4 regions of the Bacillus sp. SRL337 genome follow, and region 4 is predicted to be linked to each of the others. Evidence: riboswitches for the same ligand, from Rfam matches in the RefSeq annotation. Region 4 holds a riboswitch; each other region holds the start of a gene.
What was found. Region 4 has a riboswitch for thiamine pyrophosphate ahead of tenI (thiazole tautomerase TenI). Riboswitches for the same ligand answer to the same signal wherever they lie in the genome.
Positions count from the first base shown of each region.

Region 1: another riboswitch for thiamine pyrophosphate. It lies ahead of AC4E8A_RS05955 (ABC transporter substrate-binding protein); the one in region 4 lies ahead of tenI (thiazole tautomerase TenI).
Region 2: another riboswitch for thiamine pyrophosphate. It lies ahead of tenA (thiaminase II); the one in region 4 lies ahead of tenI (thiazole tautomerase TenI).
Region 3: another riboswitch for thiamine pyrophosphate. It lies ahead of thiT (energy-coupled thiamine transporter ThiT); the one in region 4 lies ahead of tenI (thiazole tautomerase TenI).

Region 1 is NZ_OZ481793.1:1,215,857-1,220,993, forward strand. Features, by position in the region: gene AC4E8A_RS05950 (aldo/keto reductase) at 1-486, opposite strand, end outside; TPP riboswitch at 696-808, shown strand; gene AC4E8A_RS05955 (ABC transporter substrate-binding protein) at 942-1,949, shown strand; gene AC4E8A_RS05960 (thiamine-binding protein) at 1,964-2,254, shown strand; gene AC4E8A_RS05965 (ABC transporter permease) at 2,254-3,048, shown strand; gene AC4E8A_RS05970 (ABC transporter ATP-binding protein) at 3,017-3,754, shown strand; gene AC4E8A_RS05975 (TatD family hydrolase) at 3,747-4,535, shown strand; gene AC4E8A_RS05980 (transcriptional regulator SplA domain-containing protein) at 4,650-4,895, shown strand; gene splB (spore photoproduct lyase) at 4,908-5,137, shown strand, end outside.
Region 2 is NZ_OZ481793.1:983,587-988,723, reverse strand. Features, by position in the region: gene AC4E8A_RS04820 (ATP-binding protein) at 1-582, opposite strand, end outside; gene AC4E8A_RS04815 (hypothetical protein) at 735-1,034, shown strand; gene AC4E8A_RS04810 (DeoR/GlpR family DNA-binding transcription regulator) at 1,107-1,571, opposite strand; gene AC4E8A_RS04805 (hypothetical protein) at 1,595-1,741, opposite strand; gene AC4E8A_RS04800 (hypothetical protein) at 1,901-2,158, opposite strand; gene AC4E8A_RS04795 (homoserine dehydrogenase) at 2,148-3,431, opposite strand; TPP riboswitch at 3,573-3,677, shown strand; gene tenA (thiaminase II) at 3,795-4,469, shown strand; gene AC4E8A_RS04785 (ABC transporter ATP-binding protein) at 4,462-5,137, shown strand, end outside.
Region 3 is NZ_OZ481793.1:737,494-742,630, forward strand. Features, by position in the region: gene AC4E8A_RS03615 (sensor histidine kinase) at 1-1,277, opposite strand, end outside; gene AC4E8A_RS03620 (hypothetical protein) at 1,432-1,716, opposite strand; gene AC4E8A_RS03625 (hypothetical protein) at 1,715-1,942, shown strand; gene AC4E8A_RS03630 (AraC family transcriptional regulator) at 1,917-2,792, shown strand; gene thiT (energy-coupled thiamine transporter ThiT) at 2,839-3,435, opposite strand; TPP riboswitch at 3,510-3,611, opposite strand; gene AC4E8A_RS03640 (hypothetical protein) at 4,190-4,459, shown strand; gene AC4E8A_RS03645 (DUF2512 family protein) at 4,523-4,924, opposite strand; gene AC4E8A_RS03650 (hypothetical protein) at 5,126-5,137, shown strand, end outside.
Region 4 is NZ_OZ481793.1:2,077,182-2,082,318, reverse strand. Features, by position in the region: gene AC4E8A_RS10285 (glycoside hydrolase family 18 protein) at 1-592, opposite strand, end outside; gene AC4E8A_RS10280 (SRPBCC family protein) at 1,342-1,782, shown strand; gene AC4E8A_RS10275 (glutathione peroxidase) at 1,957-2,520, opposite strand; TPP riboswitch at 2,706-2,811, shown strand; gene tenI (thiazole tautomerase TenI) at 2,908-3,525, shown strand; gene thiO (glycine oxidase ThiO) at 3,518-4,654, shown strand; gene thiS (sulfur carrier protein ThiS) at 4,667-4,870, shown strand; gene AC4E8A_RS10255 (thiazole synthase) at 4,872-5,137, shown strand, end outside.

The sequences.
Region 1 (5,137 bases), 860 kb from region 4:
ATCTTTGAAGTTTGAAACACCAAAATAGCGGACTTTGCCTTCTTTATGAAGCTGGTTGAATGCTTCGGAAGTCTGTGCAGGGTCCATGAACGGATCGGGACGGTGAATGAGCAGGACGTCTATGTAGTCTGTATTCAAATTGGTTAAAGAGTTTTCCACTGATTTGATGATATGATTTTTGCTTGTATTATAATGATGTGTTTTGTGTTCTGGACGCTGTTTGGATGGAAGGACAATCCCGCATTTTGTAACGATTTCCATCTTCTCTCTGAGTGATGGTTTTAATCTCAATGCTTCACCAAATAAAGCTTCACAAGTATAGCTTCCATAAATGTCAGCATGATCAAACGTTGTAATGCCGGTATCCAGAACTTTTTGTATTAAATTCAACGTTTCTTGTTTCGATTGGTTCCAATCGTTCAGGCGCCAATGACCATGAATCAACCTGGAGAATGTTAGGTCTTCGGTAAGCTGAATTCTTTCCATTTGTATCCTCCTCGTTTTCACTTTCGCTTTCATTCATTATAGCCTGTATGGACTTATCTTCAAAATAAGAGGGCTTGTCGCTTTATTCCTTTAAAGCGGTGAGGGACTGTCCCCGGCTGCTTTAAAGGGGTAAAGGATGCTTCCGGATGTATTTCTTGAAATTCAGGGGTGTTTATGTCAAAGTAGAGAATGGAAATCAATTAAATATGCGAGAATAGTGGGGGGACCAGTAAGGCTGGTTGAGATTGTATCCTTTTTTAGATACTGACCCTTGGAACCTGATCTGGCTGAGACCAGCGTAGGGAACATATTCTAAACGGTAATTCTGTTTTCAATATGCGTCCCGGATAAACACCGGGGCGCTTTTTTTATTAGGGCACAGACACTGCATGACTCATATGAACAGGTTCTATCATATACTCGCGAACTTTTTGACACTTAAGGAGGAACCTATAATGAAAAAAGGACTATTAGCCTTATTTTCTGCTGTTTTGATTACCGGCTGCAGCGGGCAGAACAACAATGCCGAGCAGAAAGAAGAGGGGCAAGGAAATGAAAGTGAAGAATTGAAAGAAGTTTCCGTTGTGTTGGACTGGACTCCGAATACCAACCATACCGGATTATACGTTGCCAAGGAAAAAGGCTATTTCGAGGAGGCCGGTCTTGATGTGGAAATCATCATGCCAGGGGAGGCCGGGGCTGATTCCATCGTAGCTTCAGGCAGGGCCGAATTCGGTGTCGGCTATCAGGAAGGAGTGACACAGGCACGGGTCCAGGATGTTCCGCTCATCTCCATAGCTGCTGTCATTCAGCACAATACATCCGGATTTGCTTCCCCTGCAGACAAGAATATCGAAACACCAAAGGATTTTGAAGGAAAGACATATGGCGGATGGGGCTCACCAGTAGAAGAGGCTGTCATGGCATCAATCATGAAACAGGAAAATGCTGACGTATCAAAAGTGGATTTCGTCAACATGGGTGACAGTGATTTCTTTACAGCTGTCCAAAGAGACATCGATTTTGCCTGGATTTATTATGGATGGACAGGCATAGAGGCAGAGCTTAGAAACCAGGATATCAATATGATTTATCTAACAGACTACTCGGAGAAATTGGATTATTATACTCCAGTATTGACGACGAATGAAGAAATGATTTCTGATAATCCCGAAACGGTTGAGGCGTTTGTATCTGCTGCTTCAAAAGGATATAATTTCGCCATCGATAATCCGGGAGAAGCAGCAAAGATCCTTATCGATGCGGCGCCGGATCTGGACCCGGATCTGGTCATGAAGAGCCAGAAGTGGCTGGCATCCAAGTATACAGATGATGCACCTAGATGGGGTGAGCAGAAACTGGAGGTCTGGAAAAACTATGCAGACTGGATGTTCGAAAATGAACTTTTGGAAAATGAATTAGAGGCAGAAAAAGCATTCACCAATGAATTTTTGCCGGAATAAGAGGGGGTTCCTTTATGGAAAACAGCTTGATCAGTATTCAAATCCTGCCGAAGACCAAAAACGGTGAGGATGTAATTCCCTATGTCGACGCAGCAATCTCAGTGATTCAGGAGGCTGGAGTAAAGTTTGAGGTTCACCCACTGGAAACAACGATGGAGGGAAACTTATCCGATTTAATGAAAGTAATTGAAAAGATGAATGAAAAAATGATTGAAATGGGGAGCAGGAATGTGATCTCCCAAGTGAAAATCCTTTATCAGCCAAGCGGAATTTCAATGGATCAATTAACAGGGAAGTATAAATGATGAATAGATTCCTTGCAAGGGGATGGCGGCCTACCGTGGTCATCATCCTTTTGTTCATTATTTGGGAGACTGCCGTAAAGATGGCCGATATACCAGCATGGCTGCTGCCAGCCCCGTCACGAATCGCCGGTGAAGCTGCAGCTGTCTGGCCAACTTTTCAGGACCATTTGGCCTCCACTGTATCTTTGACGGTTTTGGGATTCTTGATTGGCTGCAGTATTGGTTTGCTGGTGGCGGTCGGACTGCATCTTATACCAGTCTTAAGAGAGTCGGTTTACCCGCTTTTGATTCTGTCGCAAAATATCCCGGTCATCGTCCTGGCCCCGCTCTTGGTCGTATGGTTCGGTTTTGGCCTGCTGCCGAAAATGATAGTAATCACACTTGTGTGTTTTTTTCCGGTAGCTGTGGCAGCATTGGACGGATTCAGGCAGACAGGCAATGAACTCAAACACTATATGCAGATGGCAGGTGCAAGCAAGATGCAAATCTTCACAAAGTTGGAATGGCCCCATTCCCTTCCATCTATCTTTTCAGGTGTAAAGATATCTGCTACTTATAGTGTCATGGGGGCTGTCATTTCTGAATGGCTGGGGGCGAAGCAGGGCATCGGGGTATTCATGACGTTGGCCTCCTCTTCATTCAGGACGGACAGAGTGTTTGTGGCGATTTTTGCCATTATGTTATTAAGCTTAATATTTTTCGTGTTCATTATTGGAATGGAAAAACTCCTTATCAAGTGGAGGCCGAAAGGAGAAGAGAAGAGTGGAAAAGTTGGAAATCGATCATCTATATAAATCATTTGAAGGTCAGCTCATCCTCGACGATCTCTCACTTTCTGTCGGTGATGGTGAATTTTTATCCATCCTTGGTCCATCTGGGAGTGGAAAGAGTACTCTGTTTCATTTAATTGGAGGACTCTATACCCCTGAAAAAGGAAGCATCACAATTGATGGGAAAACCATCAACGGACAGAGAGGGTATATAAGTTACATGCCGCAAGCCCCGTCACTTCTGCCTTGGAGGACCGTCGAAGACAATGTCCTCCTGGGTCAGGAATTATCAGGGAAAAAAGACAGGCAGGGTGCCAGGGGAATGATCGAACGAGCCGGCCTGGCCGGGTACGAAAAAGCTTACCCTCATGAATTATCCGGCGGGATGAAACAGAGGGTTGCCTTCATACGGGCGCTGCTCAGTCCTCAGCCGATCATTTGCCTGGACGAACCATTTTCAGCTTTGGATGAATTCACCCGGTTGGATATGCAAAAATGGCTCTTGTCCATTTGGGAGGAAAATAAAAAGAGCATTATATTCGTTACCCATAATATTGAGGAAGCTTTATTTCTCTCTGACAGACTGATTGTGTTATCTCCAAGGCCTGCAGCCATTAAAAGCGAATTCAACGTTCCGTTCTCTAGGCCGAGGGACGAAAGCCTGGTTCTCAGCGAGGAATTCCTTCGTTGTAAAAAAACGATTTATGAAGAGTTGATTGTCCATGAGTAACGGCGGGGAAAGAGGAATCATTGATTCACATATCCATCTTGATATGTATAAACCCTTTGAAAGAGAAAAAATCTTGTCAGAATGCACTATGCATCATGTCCTGGCACTGATATCAGTTTCCTATCATTTAAAATCATGTTATGAAAATTTGAAGTTATCTCAAATTGATGGAAGAATCAAACCTGCCTACGGGTACCATCCTGAGCAGCCACTTCCTTCAAATGAAGAGATTCTGGATATCCTGTCATTTCTGAAAGAAAATAAAGATTCGATGGCAGCAGTGGGGGAGGTAGGTTTGCCTTATTACTTGAAACAAGAGCTTCCTGAATTGGACCCTGCCCCCTACCATGAAATTCTTCAAATGTTTGTTCAGGAGGCAAAGGCCCTTGATAAGCCGATCATTCTCCATGCTGTATATGAAGATGCTGATAAGGCAATCTCGTTGCTTGAGCGGTTCTCGATTCATCATGCACATTTTCATTGGTTCAAGGGCTCATCTAAAACATTGCAGAAGATGAAGGACAATGGCTATTATATCTCACTTACTCCCGACCTCTTATATGAAAAAGAGATTATGACAATCGCTGAGGACTATCCCCTTGAACTTCTTCTTGTTGAAACAGACGGCCCCTGGAAATTTGAAGGACCGTTCCGAGGGGAAATGACTCATCCCGCAATGATTCATCAAACAGTGAAGAAACTGGCGGAAATCAAGAGGGAGCCCCTGCAGGATGTTTACAAAACCGTCCTTGATAACACAAAAAAACTTTATGGGATCTAAGCCTTTTCCTGGAGGAAAAGGCTTTTTTATAATCCTCCAAAAAAACCCACCTATAATAATGGCTCCCTTTAGGAAGAATGAGTACATACTGCCTATAAGAAAGGGTGTTGAAAAATGGAACTGAATACTGAGTTGACTCCTTATAAGGCCGGGGATGTAGTTTATGTGATTTACCGAAATCCCCATACACAAAGTGTGGCGAATGTTCAGGAAGCTGCAGTTATACACAACCCGGAGGACCCATCACAACTTGCTTTATTTCTATATGAAACCTATTATCCGTTAAATGACGAAATAGCTGTATACCAGACAGCCGATCAGGCTGAACAGGCATACATGGGCTATTTTGGCGGCATATAGGCGGGTGGGGCGATGATAAAACCATTTGTACCTCAATTAGTCTACATCGAACCAGGAGCCCTTGAATATCCACTGGGAAAACAACTTAAAGAAAAATTCGAAAACATGAATATTGAAATTCGGGAGACGACCTCCCATAATCAGGTCCGCAATCTTCCGGGGGACAATCACTTTCAGAAATATCGCGTTGCTAAATCAACCTTGGTGGTAGGTGTCCGGAAAACGTTAAAGTTTGATACTTC
Region 2 (5,137 bases), 1.1 Mb from region 4:
TCCAAACACACCGATGATTTTTCCATCAACTACAATGGGAAGAAGTGAACAGCGAAGCAGCCTTTCCTTGCCAGTCTTGCTGATGATTTTCATTTCGAATTTCTCCGGATTACCTGAAATCGTGTTGCTGAACATCCGACCTGCGTCTTCCCTGTCTTCAGGATGAATCAGAAAGGTCAAAGGCTGTCCCTTAAGCTCACGAACATCATATCCAATAATTACTTCTCCTTCAGGATTCAAGGCGGCCAGATTTCCATCCCGGGTAATTTCGAAGACCGCATCTGGATTATTGTTAAATAGGGATTGATAATGTTGATTGCTTTTTTGAAGCTGTTTCTCCTTACTTCTCAATCTTTCGGCTGACTCCACCAATTTCGATGCCCGCTTAAAGATAAGGAAATAGATAAGGATTCCGGTCATTAATATGAAAAACCAGCCTTTGTACTGCTGAAAAAAGATGAAAACCCTCATATCATTATGGGCCAGCACCAATGAAAGCCTATCAGAGAAGATAACCCACAATGCACCAATTATTACATATACAATGGCAATTCTCCCTGCAATTTTTCTTGATTCTTCCATAGTCAACTTCCTCTGTCGTTTCAGGTGATTTTATACCTCTATATTACCTCATTTCACCCAATTTATGTTACCTCGTATATTCTTGTCCCCCTTATTGAACGTTTCATCCTGCCTGCATAAGGATATTTAAGACAATAAGTGAGGTGAGAGAGATGTATAGAAAATACAGGTGCAGGGACTTCAGCAAGACCGGGAACGTCACTCTTCCTAATCAATGGAGGCAGCAGTTCGGACTGGTTCCAGGGAGGCAGGCGGAAATCAGCTATGATGAAGATGCGATTGTCATAAAAAAACCTGAACAACACAGCACAAACAATAAACGTTATATTTCTGAAAAAGGCGCTATCCATATTCCAAAGGAAATCCGTGATCTCAGCGGCATTCATCCTCATAAAGAATTTTGCCTGTTTGTTGATGAAAAAGACAAATGCTTCATCTTGAAAGTGATTTAATCTCTATTTTTATAGGATGCACAAGAACCAAAAAAGTGAAGCAGACGTTCACTTCACTCACAGAATCAGCACTTATCCATTCTTCGGGACTTTTATGACCTTAACTCCATGAGCTTCTAATTCATTTATTTGATCTTCAGTTGTGCCATCATTGGTTAATATGATATCCAGTTTCCTAAGTGGATACATGCTGACGAATAAATCAACACCCATTTTTGTATGCTCGACAAGTGTGATGATCCGGCGGGAATTTTCATACACCTCTTCATGGAACAGCGCTGCTTCGGGGGTAGCCGTACTTAATCCTCTTGTGGTCAGTCCTCCACCCGTTGCAAAACACAAATCATAATGGAAGCGTTCGGCGAACTTGGCACCAAGCGGATCAGTGATATTGCCGGAAGCTTTCATCTTCCCGCCGATCACATATCTATTGCCAACAATGGATTGCCGCAAAGGCAGCTGTATACATCGTCCCGGACCAGACGGTGTTTTTTGGAGGGGCATCCATCCATTTTGCCATGCTGCCCTACCTCCCAAGGCACTTTTCCTTTACTGTAGTGCTAATAATTCTGTGGAAATCGCTTATCAATTGAGAGAATGTGTAAACATGGAGTGCTTATGCCGAATCGTTCCTCGTTCTTTCTTGGCATTTCCCTGACTTCACCCAGGGGAATAGCACCGCCATGAGTCAGCTGTTCTTCTTCCATGATGGATAAATCCCTTCGTATGGAATCGATTGAGACATCAAAGTGTACGGCATCTCTTTCACCAGAATTCTCCCGTTCTGTTCCAGCATCTCAAGAATCTACTTTCTTCTTTCTTCAGAGAACATTTTTTCAGCCACCATCTTTTCTTTTTGTTATTTCCTATTGTTGCTGTTTTTTTCTTGTTTTGTCAATTTTACATTCGGGTTCATTCTGATCAGTTCGAAGAGCGCTTTTTATATGCTGCTCGTTTAATCTTCTCGAGTAAAAGTTGTCGATAATCTGGGTTCTATAGAGCCTAACTGTGTCATTCACAACAAAATCGGGCTTTATATTCACCCGTTCTATTCCCTTGCCGGCCTTCTTAAGACCAACAAAAAAAACCAGTATTTTAAACTGGTTTTCCTCGTTATACTTCAATCCTGTATGAACTCCCCACCATCCTGACAACCCGGGAATCATTCAATTTAGCAAGTATATCCTCAAAGCTTTTCTGTGAAACTTTATGGGTGACAAGAATAATCTCCGAGATGCTTCCTCTTTTCGGATTCTGCCAGATCTTTTCAACACTGATTCCTTCAGTTGAAAGTAAAGTGGTTATTTCCGCAAGCGCACCTACTTCATCTTCGACCACAAGTCTGAGGAAGTGCTTCTTAAAAACTTCATCTGTTTTCTTTAGTTTCTTCGGGAATTGCGGAAGGGCAGCACTATGGCCATTTACTCCCAGCCTCATGTTCCTCATGACACCGACAAGATCGGATACCACCGCGGTTGCTGTAGGAAGGCTGCCGGCGCCAGGTCCGAAGAACATTGTTTCTCCAACTGCCTCTCCGTACACATACACAGCATTATTCTCATTTTTGACAGCAGCAAGCGGATGCGAATCGGAAACCAGTGTCGGCTGTACTGAAACATCAATCCTATCGTTTTCTCTTTCGGCCACTCCGATCAGCTTCATCGTATATCCCAGCTGCTTTCCATAAAAGATATCCTCTTGAGTTACACTGGCAATCCCTTTACAACGAACATCCCTGAGGCCAACATTCATAGAAAACCCGAGGGTTGACAAAATCGCCATTTTCCTTGCTGCATCGATCCCTTCCACATCTGCTTCTGGATCAGCTTCTGCATATCCCAGCTCCTGGGCTTCCCTTAACGCGTCCGGATACGATTTCCCTTCGTCACTCATTTTGGTGAGAATATAGTTGGTTGTCCCGTTGACGATTCCCATGATTTTATGGATATGGTCAGAAGCAAACCCGTCAACGACACTCCGGAGAATCGGTATCCCCCCGGCTACACTGGCTTCATAGAATAAATCGCATCCATTTGTTGATGCCGCTTCCAATAGTTCCGGACCATGAAGCGCCATTAAATCCTTATTAGCCGTGACGACGTGTTTCTTATTTCCAAGGGCTTTCAGGAGAAGCGTGCGCGTCTCTTCTATCCCTCCCATTACTTCGACGATCACATCGATGGCCGGATCATCTATGATTTCATCGGAATGTACCGTGATCATTGCAGCATCAACTTCGCCCCCCCTCTCTTTTGCAGCATCCTTCACTAAAATTTTCTTTATTTGCACGGAGCAGCCGACTCCATGAACCAATTTATCCTGGTGGTTCCGTATTACCTTCACTACCCCTGAGCCAACGGTGCCCAGGCCCAATAGTCCTATTGATATCTTTTCCAATTAACAGCCTCCTTTTTGGTATTTTAAAAATGTATTCAGCATGTTTTCATGTATTCCTGCATGAACATAAATATTTTTTTAAGTGTTGCAGAAAGATTTAATGTATGATAGATATGTAATATACGATAATTTCATAATTTTTCACAACACTAGGGGTGCGTTAAAGCTGAGAGAGACATTTCTATGTCTTAACCCTGACTACCTGATCTAGGTAATACTAGCGAAGGGAAGTGGCGGACATATGTATGCAATGACAGACAGTGGGATTCTACTGCCTGTGTTTCTCTTTACATATTCAGATTGCACCTGGCCACTTTCTTCTTGAAAGTGGTTTTTTTGTTGTCAATTAAAGGAGGAGAAGGAATGCAGTTTACCGGCAGATTGTTTGAAAAGGCAAAACCCATCTGGCAAAAAAGCCATCAGCACCCCTTTGTTCAGGGGATCGGGCGAGGAACACTCGACCAGAATAAATTCTGTTTTTACATGGTGCAGGATTATGTTTATTTAAAGGACTTTTCTAAACTGTTTGCATTGGGATCTGTCAAAGCGAAGGATACTAGGACAATGGGGAAATTTGCAAAGTTGCTCGATTCCACACTGAATGAAGAAATGGCGCTTCACCGTCAATATACTGAGAGGCTCGGAGTCTCTGCAGATGATTTGGAAAATGCAAAGCCTTCTCCTGTGACACTGGCTTATACACACTACATGCTGCACGTCTCTGAAAATGGCACTCTCGCAGATTTGGTTTGTTCCCTTCTTCCCTGCATGTGGAGTTATTGGGAAATCGGAAAAGAATTAAGCAAAATGGAGGGAGCCATAAATCATGAATTTTACGGGGAATGGGTTTCGATGTATTCCTCAGATGAATTTGGTTCACTTTCAACCTGGCTTATTGCTCTGCTCAATGAAATAACCGTTGGAAAAGACGATGCTGAATTGAACCGCCTTGAAGAGATTTTCCTTAACACAAGCCGTTTTGAATACATGTTTTGGGATATGGTCCATAAAGAAGAGATGTGGCCGACAGATGAATAGCGGCCTGCTCCAACTCGAGGATATTTCATTTTCTTATCCGCAAGACAAGATACCACACTCAGTTCCAGTACTTGAACGATTATCTCTTTCTATCAGACCGAAAGAATTTGTTACGATCATCGGTCCGAGCGGTTCGGGCAAAAGCACATTATTCCGGCTGATCACCGGCTTGGAACAACCACTTGAAGGCAGAATCCTTTTGAAAGGAGAAGCCATCGAGGACCGGCTTGGACATGTGGGATATATGCCTCAGAAGGACCTTTTGCTGCCATGGAGGACCGTGATGGAAAATGCAATTCTTCCCCTCCAGCTTCAGGGAGTCCAAAAAGAAAAAGCCGAAGATCAGACTCGTGGTTTGCTGGGGGAGTTTGGCCTGAAAGGTTACGAAGACAGATATCCACATAATTTATCCGGCGGCATGCGTCAAAGAGTCTCCTTTTTGCGGGCTGTTACAAGCGGGAATGACCTCCTGGTTCTGGATGAACCATTCAGTGCATTGGATGCCATCACAAGGCTCTCCATGCAGGAATGGCTCTTGGATCAATGGACCAAGCGGGAAAAGACGATTTTATTCATCACCCATGATGTGGAAGAAGCACTATTCCTGTCAGACCGCATCCTGATCTTCAGCCAAATGCCCGTAACATCTCTAAAGGAAATAAAGGTTC
Region 3 (5,137 bases), 1.3 Mb from region 4:
GAGTGAAGCGAAATTCGTCCATTATACTTATCGACGATTTGTTTGACTATATAGAGTCCTTGGCCTCTCACTTTTTTACTGTAATCGCCCTTCGTTTTTGAGGAGTATCCAGGAATGAAGATTTTTTCCTTCGCTTCTGCAGGAATAACAGGTCCGGAATTAGAGATGTTGAAGACATATTCATTCGGTTTTTCTTCACAAGACACATGTATTCTTCTTTCCGCTTTGGGCAGTTCACATGCTGCTTCCAGGGCATTATCAATCAAATTGGAAAGCAGTTTGATCAAATCAGTCGTTCGTATACGTTCAAATGAGGAATCTGCGTTATCAAACTGAATATCGATGGTCAGGTTGTGTGCCGCAAGTGATTTCGTCTGAAAAAGGACGGACAGGGCAGGGTTTTTCGATTGTATCGGCAGTTGATACAGAAGCTGTGCTTCCTCACGCATTGAATTCGAATAGTCCAAAGCTTCTTGATTCTTGCCGAGCTTCAGAAGGCCGTTCAGCACTTGAATGTGATTGGCAAAATCATGGCGCAGGGAACGAACCGATTGGATCAATGAATGGATTTCCGTTTGGTAGGTATCTTCCGTATCACCGATTTGTTTTTGCAGTTCACGATTGTACCATCTTTGAATGAGTATGAAAGCAGTAAGCAAAACAATGACCAGGATTCCGCTTAGAATAAAGCCGGGAATACTGTTTTGAATGACGGCATCATCGATCCTGTCGAGCCGGGATGTTGAGATATCGATGCTGAGGAAGCCGATTGTTTCCCCTTGGTTATTTAGAATCGGGCTTCCGGCTGATATGTATTCCCCGTAATGAGGGTCATCAATCTTTCCTGTGAAATAAGCTTTCCCCTTATAGGCACTCTGGATTTGGTCTGGGGGCACCATACAATCCATCCCGATTTCATAGTAGGGCTGGTTGTCCCTTGGGAACCCGGCAATCATGACTTTCGGGCGTGAAGACGGATCCTCAAAGGCGAGGGTATACACATACAAAGCTGCGGTATTCTGCTTCGCCTCGTAAAGCTTCTCCCTTATCCGCCAGTAGTCTTCGTTTCTTTCTGGATTCTCAAGAAACCGCTCATAGGCGGCTGTATCTATGGAGTCAGCGATGGAGTCTGCCATTTCAAGAGCATTGTTTGCCACAGAGATTTCTGCGGCTTTTTTAGCTGTGAAATATGAAACTACTATATTGATAGTAGTCAGGCAGATGAAGATGGTAACTGATAGAATGATAATGAGTTTGATCTTTCCGTTTAGTTTCACCTTTACAACCTCCTGGCCAAAAATCCTTTCTACAAAATTCTACATAAATATACAGAAGCTTACAATAGAGATTTTTCCGGCTATACGGGAACGGGAGCCTTACCAAAGAAAGAGGCGGTTCCCTTTGACTGTCTGAGGGAAACCGCCAGCTTTGTCAGTATCCTTGAGGATAATTAGGAGTTTGATAGGGATAGGGGTAGGAATATGGGTAGGGATAAGGGTATGGGACAGGGACTGGGTAAGGACCTGGAGAGACAGCGGCTCCTACCGCGAGACCAGTAAGGGCACCTGCTCCGAAACCAGGTTTATAGCCCCAGCCAGGACCTGGATTATAACCGCCCCCGCCGTGATGCCAGGTTGCATGACCGCTGCCATGCCCCCAGCTTGCGTGTCCGCCGCCATGAACAGGTCTTTGAAACTGAAAAGGTGATGAATACATGTTTTATCTCCTCCTGATAAGCATTTCAATATCCTATGCACTTGTATGGGCAGATGCCTGTGAAATTTTTAAGTTTAGGGGAAATAGTAAGTACGGGGATATTCATATTAGAGAACAAGGACCCCTGCAGAATCGGGCAGGGATTGCAGGGGAGAATCAATATTATCCTGTTATTCTAATTAGGAAGGGGAGGTCATTTTGTGGATCCGCTAAAAAACTTGAATAAGGCAATGAGCTATATTGAAGAACATCTTGATGGGGAAGTGACCCTGAAGGAGGCTGCAAGGCACGCACTTTGTTCGGAGTATCATTTTCAACGGATGTTTTCCTACCTATCCGGTTACACGTTGGCAGAGTATATCCGGAGGAGGCGTCTGACATGTGCCGCAGCCGAATTGCGTGACAAAGAGTTGAGAGTGATGGATACCGCTTTGAAATATGGTTACCAGTCTCCTGATGCATTTACGCGGGCGTTTAAGGAGTACCATGGAATAACACCTTCTGAAGCAAGAGGAAATGGTATACCTTTAAAAGCTTTTCCGAAAATGACCTTCCGATTGACAGTAGATGGAGGGGTAGAAATGAATTATCGATTGGAAGAAAAAGAGTCATTCAGGATTGCAGGGATCAAGAAAAGAGTGCCCATTGTTTTTGAGGGAGTCAACCCTGAAATAGAAAAAATGTGGAGGAGCCTGGATGGCGGTATGATCAAAGAGATGAAGCAATTATCCAACATGGATCCTTCAGGCATCATCAGTGCTTCCGGGAATTTTTCGGAAGGAAGGATGGAAGAAAAGGGAGAGCTGGACCACTATATAGGGGCAGCGACTACCAGGGAGTGTCCGGAGCATTGGGCTCAGTTGGAGGTTCCGGCATTGACCTGGGCTGTGTTCGAAGTAGAAGGACCGTTCCCTGATACCCTTCAAAATGTATGGGGAAGGATCTATTCGGAGTGGTTTCCCTCTGCATCCTATGAACAAGCAGAAGGGCCGGAAATCGTATGGAATGAACAGAAGGACATCAGCTTGCCAGATTTCAGGAGTGAAATCTGGATACCTGTCAGTAAAAAGGAATAGGAAAGCCGAAAGACGGTACCCCTGATTTAAAGGATACCGTCTTTCTTTATGATGCTTTACGATCTACATTTAGGGCTGTATCGTTCGTTTTTAGTAACCTCGGAAGACTTCCGGCAAGCAGGACCAGCACAATGGAACAGAAAATGATGGCGCCGAGTACGGTTGTTCCGTTGGCTATAAACGAGTACATGACAGCTGATTGGCCCTCTGGCGCGCTTTCACCCCAGAAAATAAAGCCAGCGACGAAATGCCAGAAGTAACGGGCAATGCTGCCGACGACAATGCCTGTGATGACCCATGCCAGCAGTTTTTTCCTGTCGCCAGTTTGCAGCGTTTTCTGGATTGGGCGGTACAGAAGACCTGCAAATCCGACAAATGTGAAGGCTACAAAGTATTCAATCGCAAACTGAAGCGGCGTAAGAAAATAAATATCTCCAAGCACCACTTGCAACAGGCCCCAGAGAAATCCGGATACCAATCCGACCCTCAGTCCCCATCTGAATGCCACGATGAAAATCGGCACCATGGCAAAGGAAATTGAAATTGCAGGTGACAGCCGGATGGAGGGGAGCAAATCCAGAATCACAGCAAGCGCTGCAAAAACAGATGCCTCCATCATTGGTAATAACTTCATTTTTGACATAAAAAAATCCCCCTTCATCCTAGTTGAAATACGGCAACCATAAGGGAGAACATGTAAGGCGGACAGACATCAGGCGCCCATCCGGTCCACATCCCTGCGCTAGCATTAACTAACAGGTTCAAAGGGTCAGAACAATCATTGTTCACTCTCAGCAATCCGCTCCCCTTGTGGTTAACGTACTATGAAATTGTCAATTCCCATTATATAGAGGAAAAGGAAAAAGATAAAGGGTTTTTGTTTGGGTGTATTCAAAAAGATTGCTGCTTTTACAGTAGTTTTTTGTTTGATCCGAAAGGTGTGTGAATTCGTGCGGGGCTAGCGGGACTGGTGAGGCCAGGGGTACGTGCCCGCCGGAACGTACCCCCACACGCCTCCGGAGTCGCACAGCTGGAGCGAAAATCACCTAAACTCATCCCTCAGACGCACCCTCCGAATCCTCCCGTTTCATACCCAGCCCCCGCCATCCTCACATTCCTGTCCTGATTATTATGACTCCATACCCTGTACCCTCCATTAAATAAAAGGACCTTTTGTACAGATTGCTGCTATTAGAATATCAGTCGGACTCTGACGTGGATTCGGACTGAAACAGCCAGGATCAGGGGGGGCGGGTAGTGAGAGTGGGATCCAGATAAAAGAAGTAAGCCTTATTTCTGGAAAAAACTATTTAAATGAAATTCACGGAAATCGTTTCAATTCCCGTTAAAAAGGTAAATGTACTAGAAATACCGTCATTACGTTAGGAGAGATAACTATGCAAAGAGTCCAAGCCCATTTTAGGAATGAGAACGAAGCAGAGGATGCCAAAGCCAGCCTGCAAACATTGAGGGTGCGGGATGTACTGGTGGAAAGGGTTCCTGAAACGAACAGAAATCTGTGGGACTTGATTAGGGACACGTTCAGCAGGGAAGGCGCTTTTAACGAAGATCACCATGAACCGCATGTAGTTGAATTCCAGGTGGAAGAAGAAGATTATCCGCTGGCGAAAGATGTTATCAAGAAAAATAACGGGTATATTCAATAAAATCACCCAAAACACGCTTCCTCAGTCTAAAAGGAAGCGTGTTTATTTATTCGAGTCTTCTTATTAGCTGTTATGGACAGGGTCAGAATGATAGGATCTATTTTCATTGAACACTGAATTGTCGAGATACTTATGAAAGAACCATTCTCCTGCTGCCAGAACGATCGCTGAAATAAGGGAAGCCAGGACGACATTTTGGTCTGGAAACATGGCTGTTCCCATAAACCATAGGATAATAAAAGCCAGTCCGGCATCGGCTAGCGCTGCAACGGTATTCCGTTTCTTCTGTTCACCGTTCAACCGCTTGAATACCATTAAATCTCCTAATATATATGCTCCCAATGTCAATACAACACTGACGATAAGCATGTCAGAAACCTCGATTCCAAAAATCCCAGTAAGAATAACTCCTAACACAACGGCAATCATGACGAATTTAAGGGCTATTGCTTTCAAGTGCTCCAAGTTGATTCCTCCTTTATAAGATTTAGTCTTTATATACCCGGAGGGAATTTTTTTCATTCCATATTGGCCATTCTAATTCTTGGCAGATATCCAAAGGTTTTTACCTAAAAAGATTAATATGTGCGGTTGTCCGATTACTGTAAAGCATCACTTCGAATTAACTACTAATGAGGGAATCAATATAAGAAAGGAGAAATTGCCGTGATGCTGGGA
Region 4 (5,137 bases):
GTTCTGCGTTTACTATTTTTATAAACGCTGCCAAGCATTCAGCATCCTCCTCGGAACGGGGGTGTTCAAAGTCTATGTCGACCCCATCCAAGTTCTCCTGCTGAACGATCTCAGCCAATTCGCCTGCGAGCTTCTTTCTATTTTCTTCACTCGATACCGCTTCCTTGAAGTAAGGATAAGATTCCCCGCCATTCATATGAAACCAGCCGCCGACAGCAAGCAGGACCTTTGTATTTTGTTTATGAGCAAGTTTCACAGTTTCGCGCAGGTTTTCCAGTGCATGATCACCATTCATCTTAACCTCACCGGTTCGAGAAGGGTGGGCAAAGGAAAAAATCACATGTGACAGCCTTGAATAATCCGTCTTCTGGGGATCCTGATAATCCTGTACATAACCGATTAATACCTTTGAAGGCTCAGCAGCTTTCTCAGGAAGCTCTTTCTTCGATAAATTTATTTCTGCTGCTCTAGTAAAATGAATGTAAGAATCTGTTTGAGCAGAGTTGGTGCTTTTATAAGAAATCCCTGTGTAAAATCCGCCGGCGAATGTAAATGCAATCACCAGTGACATCAGCGGTAAAAGTTTTTTCATAGATGTAAGCCTCCTGTTGACTTTTCCATTAGAAGTTTACCAGAAATAAAGAACATGAAGCGTTGGTAATATCCGCCTGCCATTTAAGAGACTATCAAAGGAATTGGTGATGCCGATGTAGAAGAGTACTAAGTGCCCTTTTGGACGGAGTTGTATTACGAGTAAACAGGTACCTGTACATGCCGCAGCAGCGGCATCCAGGCAGTTGGGACCATTAATTAAAGGCGAAAACCTATCAAATGTCGTGCCAAGAAAGGGAAATCTCTATTGAGTCCGTTCTTGGTATCCTTCTCCAAGTGAGCAAACACCACCTGGTCATAGGTCCACATCACAGCATAGTTAAGGAGAAATTGAAATTGTCATTCTGTTGTTAAAGAGTCTCATAGAAATCGCTGAATCATACATACTTTCGTTTTTTCCTTCTCAACAAAGAAGGAGAATGGATTCAGCATCTCAAGCGTTGTGTGGGCATCATATTTGGTGCAATCCGGACTTAATTCGACCAAATTATGTGAGGTGGCCATCATATTTGGTGCAATCCCTGAGATAATAGGACAAAATTCCGCCTTAGCCTCTACCATTTGGTGCATTCTGGACTTAATTAGACCAAATGGTGTGAGAAGGGCATCATATTCAATCCATGAAAGGGATGATCTCTTTCCACGGTTATGGAGTCATGGAATCAAGAACGATGCATCAAGGGAATTTTCAGAAAGAAACGGATTAAAATTAAAAAGGAGTGAAGAAAAATGGAAAGAAGTGTAACATCAGGAATTAAAATCCACCGGCCGATAACGGAGGTGTTCGAAGCAATTGTCAACCCTGAACAGATGTCTAATTATTGGTTTTCTTCAGGAACGGATAGATTAGCAGAGGGAAAAATCATTACATGGAGATACGATGAATACAATGCCGAAGGTGCAGTTAAAGTATTGGAAATTCAAGAGCCATATAATATTGTATTCACCTGGGGAGACCCAAAGCATCCTACAACTGTTAGTATTACCCTGACTGAACAGAAGAATGAATCCACCATCATCAAAGTGACAGAATCCGGATTTAACGATGATCCTGCAGAATTGGAAATAATGCTTGCACAAAAGGAAGGATGGGTCTATATGTTGACGTGTTTAAAAGCTTATACAGAAAATGGCATTAACACCCTTAGAGCATCACTAGTTCATGGCTGATCGATCAAATTTTCCCAAAGGCGAGATATGTATACTCATATGCAACATGGAAGATTAGCAAATAAAGACCTTTAAACTATTCTATGCCTGCCTATCTACGCTTTAATAAAATGGCCGGAGACCCGCCACATACAAAAGGACAAGCCCTGCGGCTTGTCCTTTTGCTGTTTTCCTTTATACTGTCTCAGATGCCAGGAGGTTCTCAATATCTTGTTCCATATCGATGGGATCGGTTGTGCATTCAAACCGTTTTACTACTTCTCCGTTGCTGTCAATCAGGAACTTGGTGAAGTTCCATTTGATAGAATAATCATCGGTAAGGTATTCTGGATGCTTGGCATTTAGAAGGGGGATCAGAATTTTAGCAACAGGGTGAAATTTGTTGAACCCTTCAAATGGTTTCTGATGTGTCAGATAGTTAAACAGCGGATGCATCTTTTCATCGCGCACATCAATTTTTTGGAATAATGGAAAGTTCACTCCATAGTTCAACAGGCAGCTATTCTGAATTTGTTCATTGGAGCCGGGTTCCTGATTATCAAACTGATTGCATGGGAAACCCAGGATGACAAATCCTTTGTCCTTATAGCGGTCATACAGCTTTTGCAGATCTTCATACTGATAGGTGAACCCGCATCTCCCAGCTGTATTGACAATTAGTACAACGTTGCCTTTATAATCTTCAAGTGTTTTTTCCTCTCCGTTCATCCCCAAAGCTGAATAGTCGTAAATGCTCATTTCAATTCCTCCTATATAGTAAAATATAACTATTAAACATTATACATTCATTATAATTTCTATATACAAATATGCAAACAATATGTCTCGAATTCGAAGTATTTTTTTGTAGAATGAATTTACCCGATTAATTGTTTGAAATTTCATTTTCATATGGTAGAATGCATATAAATAAATAGCCGAACCGAATTCACTGGGGGAGCCTTTTAAAGGCTGAGATTAAAGTGTACTTTAAGACCCTTAGAACCTGATCTAGTTCATACTAGCGGAGGGAAGTGTGTGCAGAAATTGATTGCCATTTTACAAGTTTGTCAGTCAAGCCGCCTTCCCGTGTATTCCGGGAGGCGGCTTTTTATATTTGCCCACATTTTTAGTAAGGAGTTATCTATGAAAAAACCTGTTCTCCATGCCATTACTAACGGAAGGAACACGATTGAAGAAACAGCATCGATCTGTCTGGACATCTGTCCCTACGTGGATGCCATACATATCCGGGAGCATGACAAAACAGCAAACCAAATTTTTGAATTAGGCAAGAGACTGATTGAAACCGGGATACCGACAGAAAAACTTGTCGTGAATAATCGGGTTGATGCAGCAGCAGCGCTGGGAATTCAGAATATACAGCTTGGGTATCACAGCCTGCCGGTACCGGCCGTTAAACGCTCCTTTCCAGAACTGTCAGTCGGAAAATCGATACATACTCTTACCGAAGCTTTTCAGGCAGTAGAAGAAGGAGCTGATTATCTTGTCTATGGTCATATTTTTCAAACCGACTCAAAAGAAGGGATACCATCAAGAGGAGCCGCTGAGTTCACCAGTATCGCTGCACACGTATCGATCCCCCTTATAGCCATCGGAGGAATTCGGCCATCCAATGCCAGGGAAGTTATTAAACATGGCTGTGCAGGTATCGCTGTAATGTCAGGAATCTTTAGTGCTGAAGATCCCATTGTGGCAGCAAAGGATTATCAAACCCGATTGGAGATGATAGTAGATGAATAACACCTATGACGTAATTGTGGTGGGAGGAGGAATCATTGGCAGCTCCATCGCCTATCAGCAGGCCAAAAGTGGAAAGAACGTCTTGATCATTGATAAAAATGAATTCGGAATGGAAGCTTCCCGTGCGGCTGCCGGAATGTTAGGGGCGCAGGCAGAGATTGATAAAAATGATGCGATGCTAAAGCTTGCACTCAAGAGCAGGGGGATGTTTCCCCAAATAATCAATGAGTTGGAGGAGCTCACTGGTATCCATACCGGATATATCAATCGGGGAATGCTGAAGGTCGCTCAAACAAAAGATGAAATTCCTGAATTAAAAAGGCAGGTTCAGTATCACACTGATTGGGATCCGGATGTGAAATGGCTGGATACTGAAGAACTTCTTCAAAAAGAACCAGCTCTATCACAAGATTTCGAGGGGGCAATGGACATTCCCAATGACGGGCAGGTAATGGCTCCTCAGCTATCAATGGCTTTCTTTCAAGGAGCAGCAGCTCATGGTGCTGATTCCATTTCCTACTGTGAAGTAGAAGAAATCTTATCGACCGGCAAACGTGTGGATGGCGTCCAAACCCCTCAAGGAAAATTTTTTGCCGAAACTGTCGTCGTCGCATCCGGTGCATGGGCAGGAAAGCTGATGAAGAGAAATGGAATCTTCCTTGATCTTATTCCAGTGAAAGGGGAATGTTTTTCTGTCATACCAGCCATGCCGCTTATCAGTTCAACGATTTTTTCAGACCAGGGCTGCTATGTCGTACCCAAAAAAGACGGCAGGCTCATCATAGGTGCAACCACTTATCCGTACAGTATGGACAAATCAGTTTCTCTGAAAGGAATTTCCCGGTTGGCAGAAAAGGCCGTTTCACTGCTTCCCGAAATAAAGGAAGCCAAATGGAACAATGCCTGGGCCGGAATCAGGCCGCAGACGGGAGATGGCTTGCCTTACATTGGAATCGATCCGGAACATAAGGGACTTTTCATGGCGGCAGGACATTATAGAAACGGGATCTTGCTCAGTCCGATAACCGGAAAGATGGTGTCCGATATGATTGATAACAAAGTGACTGAAGACGAACGATCGCTCTATGATTCTTTTAAACTAGAGCGAAGAACATTGACTGCATTTTAGGAGGGGTATCTTGTGAACTTGATCATAAATAACGATGAAGTCCGAGTGGATGACGATGTAGCAACCGTTGCAGACCTGCTTACCCATTTTCAATTGAATAAAAAGGCTGCCATCGTTGAACTGAACAGAGTGATCCTTGAAAAAGGCAAGCATGCAGAAGTAAAGCTTGCCAATGGCGATGTTGTAGAAATCGTACATTTTGTAGGAGGCGGATGATATGTTGAAAATTGGTACTTATGAATTTCAATCACGATTACTGTTAGGCACTGGAAAATATCCGGACATGGATACCCAAAAGAAAGCGGTGGATGTTTCTGAAACAGAGGTACTGACATTTTCCGTTCGGAGGATGAATATTTTCGAACCAAACCAGCCGAACTTTTTAGAAAAGCTGGAGGTAGAAAAGTATACCCTGCTGCCTAATACAGCAGGAGCAAAAACAGCCGAGGAAGCTGTACGGACTGCCCGGTTGGCTAGAGCCTC